Prochlorococcus marinus str. MIT 9313: one gene and its partner. The protein of the gene in region 2 binds, or shares a complex with, the protein of the main gene of each other region. Links are inferred from orthologs where the notes say so. Each region holds a gene or a part of one and is shown on either strand. Other genes may lie near its edges.

Evidence for each region. Proteins that work in one complex are often made in the same cells at the same time.
Region 1: the proteins of AKG35_RS08250 (region 2) and trxA are in contact, whole or in part, in a crystal structure (PDB 1F6M), measured with the Escherichia coli proteins. The link is inferred for Prochlorococcus marinus str. MIT 9313 from one-to-one orthologs.

The regions. Positions count from the first base shown.
Region 1 is NC_005071.1:1,219,955-1,222,868, forward strand. What follows is about bases 1-2,843. They hold trxA (thioredoxin), read left to right. Parts: upstream 1-1,181; coding sequence 1,182-1,505; downstream 1,506-2,843. Other genes in these bases: AKG35_RS06045 (GuaB3 family IMP dehydrogenase-related protein), read left to right, coding at 1-957; hisH (imidazole glycerol phosphate synthase subunit HisH), read left to right, coding at 1,600-2,241; petG (cytochrome b6-f complex subunit V), read right to left, coding at 2,812-2,843. Also shown: more of petG, read right to left, coding at 2,844-2,914. UniProt on the Escherichia coli protein: Participates in various redox reactions through the reversible oxidation of its active center dithiol to a disulfide and catalyzes dithiol-disulfide exchange reactions.
Region 2 is NC_005071.1:1,642,474-1,645,383, reverse strand. What follows is about bases 12-2,850. They hold AKG35_RS08250 (NAD(P)/FAD-dependent oxidoreductase), read left to right. Parts: upstream 12-873; coding sequence 874-1,827; downstream 1,828-2,850. Other genes in these bases: thyX (FAD-dependent thymidylate synthase), read right to left, coding at 2,060-2,692; AKG35_RS08255 (hypothetical protein), read right to left, coding at 247-585; AKG35_RS08260 (sodium/glutamate symporter), read right to left, coding at 12-73. Also shown: more of AKG35_RS08260, read right to left, coding at 1-11.

The DNA of each region.
Region 1 (2,914 bases), 420 kb from region 2 along the record:
GGAGCCCTCGGCGTAATGAATCTGGAAGGAGTCCAAACCCGCTACAAAGACCCCAACCCAGTACTGGATCGGATCTCCTCAATCGGAAATGATGCCTTCGTGCCACTGATGCAGGAGATCTACAGCAAACCTGTGCAAGAAGCCCTGATCTATCAACGCATTAAAGAGATCAAAAATCAGGGGGGCATTGCTGCTGTGAGTGGCACACCCGTGGCAGCAATGCGCTTTAGCAAAACCATTGCAGAAGCGGGTGCTGACCTCTTTTTTGTGCAGGCGACAGTGGTATCAACCGAACACATTGGTCCTGAAGGTCAACAAACTCTCGACCTCGAAGCCCTTTGTCAAGGCATGGGGGTCCCTGTGGTGATGGGTAATTGCGTCACCTACGAGGTCGCTCTGAAACTCATGCGTGCAGGTGCCGCAGGAGTGATGGTTGGCATCGGCCCTGGTGCTGCTTGCACCTCTCGTGGGGTTCTTGGCGTGGGCATCCCCCAAGCCACCGCCGTAGCGGACTGCGCTGCCGCCCGTGAGGACTACGAGCGAGAGAGTGGTCGATACGTTCCGATCGTTGCAGATGGCGGCATCATTACAGGAGGGGACGTATGTAAGTGCATTGCCTGCGGAGCCGATGCGGTCATGATCGGCTCTCCGATCGCCCGAGCATTGGAGGCGCCTGGTCGTGGCTTCCACTGGGGCATGGCCACTCCCAGTCCAGTACTGCCAAGGGGCACAAGAATCAAGGTGGGCAGCACAGGCAGCCTGGAACGCATCCTTAGAGGGCCTGCTCTGCTAGACGATGGCACCCATAACCTTCTAGGAGCTCTCAAAACGTCCATGGGCACTCTTGGGGCCCGTACGATCAAAGAGATGCAACAGGTTGAGGTCGTCATCGCCCCATCTCTGCTGACCGAAGGGAAGGTTTATCAGAAAGCCCAGCAGCTAGGCATGGGCAAGTAAACATTCCGATCGCAGACGAAAACCAATTGGATCCGAGAGAGGCCATGGCTAGTATGAATTCGTGAGGGCTACGGCCCACACACTCCTCACACACACCGGCCCGACGAGCTCGGGCTTTTCGTCTTCTGTGCAAGAGACCGTCACAGTTCCTACCTGTGGAGGCTCTTAAGCATGAATAAAATACAAACGATTGCTAAATTTCCGCAAAATCAACGACCTAAGGAATGTCCAATGCCGCCGCAGTTACCGACGCCTCCTTCGAGCAGGACGTCCTTCAAAGCGACGTGCCTGTGCTAGTTGATTTCTGGGCGCCTTGGTGTGGCCCATGTCGCATGGTTGCTCCGATCGTCGATGAGATTGCCAAGGAATTCGAGAGCAAGATCAAAGTCTTCAAGCTCAACACTGACGAAAACCCCAACGTCGCAAGCCAATACGGTATTCGCAGTATCCCCACCCTGATGGTGTTCAAAGGAGGTCAAAAAGTCGACACAGTTGTTGGTGCAGTGCCCAAAGCCACGCTTTCAGGAACCATTTCAAAGTACCTCTGAAGCTTGATCCAACTTCGATTCCAGCCCTCCTAGATCACCATTGGCCTGATTCAATGCCTCACATGGCTAAAAGGCCAGATTGCGGAGGGTTTCTTTGATTACACGTCTAGGCTTAATTGATTACGGCATGGGCAATCTGCGCTCTGTGCAGATTGCCTTTGAAAGGCTCCACAAGGCTCTTCACATAGTGAGGCAGCCCGCCGACCTCAGCCGCTGTGATGCCTTGATCTTGCCTGGAGTCGGTGCCTTTGATCCCGCCATGGTGCACCTTGAGCAGACCAGATTGGTTCCAGACCTCAAGAGTTGGGTGAAAGGAGGACGACCTCTGCTAGGCATCTGTCTGGGCCTGCAGTTGTTGTTCGAATCGAGTGACGAAGGAAATGCCACCGGCCTAGGGTTGCTTAAGGGCCACGTTCAACGACTGCCCTCCAATCAAGGCGAACGCATTCCCCACATGGGCTGGGCTGCTCTAGAACATCGAAACGACTGCCCGCTGCTTGACAAGGAAGATCCAGACAGCTGGATGTATTTCGTGCATTCCTATGCTGCAGTCCCCAGCCAAAACAGTGATCTTGCGGCCATAGCGCCGTTTGGCCGAGACAACATCACAGCGATGGTCTGGAAAGGCCGACTAGGGGCCTGTCAGTTTCACCCAGAGAAATCCGCCGCAGCCGGCGAGCGCATGCTGCGGCGTTGGCTGAATTGGCTGGAGACCGGCGCAAAACCTGTGCCATGAGTAGCCAGCTAAGGCTTTCCGGAGGGCGCAAGCTTCAGAGTCCCGCTGGCCAAGGCACTAGACCCACGACGAGTCGTGTTCGTGAAGCAGTGATGAACGTGCTAGCCCCACGCTTGCATGACTGCCACTGGCTTGACCTATTTAGCGGCAGTGGAGTAATGGGCTGCGAGGCGTTGCAAAGCGGCGCACGACGTGTAGTAGCTGTTGAACGAAACGCGAAGACAGCCAAAGTCTGTCAAGCCAACCTCATTGCCACCGCCTCTGGCCTCTCCCAGCAGAGCAACATTGAAGTGATCCGCCATGACGTACTGACCTGGCTGAAGAGAGGTTGCCATGCCGCCAAGTTCAATCAACCTTGGGCAGGGGAAAACCCTGGTTTCAACCTGGTCTACCTCGATCCACCTTATTCTTCAAAACTCTATTCAGAAGTCTTCAAAGCCCTGCTTTCAGGCCATTGGCTGCAGAGAGATGCCCTAGTGATCTGTGAGCATGCCACGAACAACAGCGTGGAAACCCCAATGCAGTGGTTTGAACAAGATCGCCGTATCTATGGCAGCAGCGCCTTACTGTTCACCAATCCCCCAGAACAGTATCGCGACGATACTGATTCCAAGCATCCACAAACAATCCAAGCAAAGTGACCGGAATTAAACCCAGAACGATGCCGCAGAGA
Region 2 (2,910 bases):
TCAGCAGAATTAGGGCCAGCCACAAATTGGTTGGCTGGGTGGCATGGAGCAGGCTTTGCAAGCCGTTAACCATGGGAGCCGTCTAGTGGCTTTAGATCAAAGCAGCGGTTCAGATGGTGTTTTGTGTTCTGGAGAACTTCGATATGTATTGCGCCATCGTGAAAGCCATGACTGTCGTATGCCAAGGGTTTTAATTTCAGCGCTCCTTTTTGGCTTGCATGGCTGGAACTGAGAGCTTGTGCCTGCTCAGGCTTGGGTGTTGTGTCGCTTTTGTATGAGTGGATTGGCGGCGAGTGCTTCATTGCGGGGAGCCATTGGTGTTGCTGTACTTGTTTCTGCTGGGCTAGTTCTTGATGCTGAATCCCCGCTGTTGGCTGAGGCGTTTGCAGTGAGTGGCTTGTCTTCTTTTAACCAATCAGGGTCAGGTAGAGCACTATGCAGGGCGCCCTGCAGTAGATGTCCGATGGCCATGCTCCTGTCTATAGCGTAAACATCGCAATAGTCATCCAGGCAACCCAAGACCTCCTCCTGAAGTGAGATCTCAATTCGCGTAGCTGTGTGACGATCGTTGGGTGGAGTGCTCATCAGTTGTCATCTCGGTGTGTTTATGCCGATTTTCATCGACCAAGCTGGGGAAATGAGTAAGGGGAGGGTATCGCGAAGCGCTTGAGGGTCTATCGACTTGCAAGCTCCCAATCCAGTGATGGGGTATCGCATTGCCCAAAGAAAAGGCATTTCTTTTAAGACAGATCACCTGTTGAACTCAGTAGGGTTGGGGTGGCTTTTGGGATTGTTGTCAGAACGGCGCATCCTGATCTGAAGCTGATGAGCTGTTCAGAGCAGCTTTGACACCCTGCTGGAGACCTTTGCCCCTTGGAAACAATCGAAGCCGATGTGGTGATCGTGGGTGGAGGCCCAGCTGGTTGCAGCTGCGCGCTTTACACATCGCGTGCCGATTTGAAGACAGTCATCCTTGATAAGAATCCTGATGTAGGCGCCTTGGCTATCACGCATCAGATCGCGAATTATCCGGGCGTTTCCAGTGAGATGAGTGGTGAAGCGCTGCTGGCTTTGATGCGTGAGCAGGCCGTTTCTTTCGGCAGTGATTATCGCCGTGCCCAGGTTTTTGGTGTGGACGTAAATGGTGAGTGGAAAACGGTGTATACCCCTGAAGGGACTTTTAAGGCAAGGGCGCTGGTTGTAGCGACTGGCGCTTTGGGGCGCCCAGCATCATTTAAGGGAGAGGCAGAGTACCTTGGCCGTGGCGTGAGCTATTGCGCTACCTGTGATGGTGCTTTCTATAAAGGACGTGAGGTAGCTGTTGTTGGGGCAAACAAAGAGGCTGTTGAGGAAGGACAGGTGCTGACCAAGTTCGCCTCGAGAGTGCATTGGCTTACCACGAGTGACCCCAAGGAAGATGACGCGCACGCGCAAGCGTTGATGACTCAGCCCAATGTTCAACACTGGAGCCGCACAAGATTGATGTTGATCGAGGGAGATGATGCTGGCGTGACTGGCATCAAGTTGAAAAATCGGACTCAGGAGACAGAGCAGGACTTGGCCGTTGAAGGTGTGTTTGTTTACATGAGTGGCTCTAAGCCAATTACTGATTTCTTAGGTGATCAGGTGGCTTTTAAAGAGGATGGTGGCGTTGTGGTCGATGACTTCATGGCCACAACAGTGGACGGGGTATGGGCTATTGGTGATATTCGGAACACCCCGTTTAAGCAGGCAGTAGTGGCCGCATCAGACGGTTGTATTGCAGCAATGGCGATCGATCGCTTCCTGAATAGCCGCAAGGGGATTCGTGTTGATTGGGTGCATTAGTGAGAACGCACCTTCGACCAGGCCTTGTCTTTCGGATCTTTTCTGCATGGCTGATGATTTGTTCGATCAGGAAATTGACTTTAGAGCTTGAAGGATGAGTTTTTGTGTAGAGTAAGATGAATTAGCAGTCATCTTTAAGGCGATTAATTTAATTGATTTACATGCTAGCTAAAGATTAAACTTGAACCCTGGCAATTCTGGTAATATCAATCCTGGCTTTAATATTTTCTTTTCAAGGCCACATTGCATTGCATACGCAAGGCATCTCTTTTGTGAGTATTTCTCGGCACTTGATAGCAACGTCTTGGTGTTCTTTTTGGGTGCCATGTGCGGAGCGCAGATCGATATAATGAAGCCAAGATCTAACGCTCCCTGCCATATAGATTTTCGTGGGAGTTGCTAGTGGGAGAACTTCTCTTGCGCATTCTTTCGCGACACCAGCTGCAAGCATCTCTTGGTATAGGTCGCGACTTTGTTCAAACAATAAGTTCGCTTTTGAACTCAGTTTTGATACTGTCTCTTGATCAAGATCGTCGATGCTACTTTGCCTGTTTTTTATGTCTTGCCTGCGTAGTGAAGGCGGCTTAGCAAAGGCCATTGTTGAGACATCAGCATAGCGCTGACTAAATTCTTGAAAAGAGAAGCTTCGATGTCTGAGGATTTGCGCTGCTATTGCTCGGGTCGTTCCTATTTCCATAACTATATGGGCCATCTCGAAGGGACTCCAGTGACGATGTTTAATCAGATAGCGGATAAGCCTTTCGCTATCAGGATTGTCTTGATTTTGAGGATTTGAGACTCTCGCACAGTAAGCAATGATTTCTTCTGCCTTGGGCGTTACGGAGATTAAGGATACGCTATTCATGAATCTGATGATTGGGAGATTGAATGGTTTGGGTTTGTGATCGGCTGTTTTTTTGGGATGATGTTTATTGTTGAGCCTTATCTTCCGACTGAGAGCGAAATGGTTGTGCATCCAGCAGGATCATTCTTTGCACGACTTCTGTATTCGTGAGAATGCTTGAGGCGGCTTGAATGGATTGATCCCTGAGTCTTGAACTGCACTGCCATACAAAGATTTAG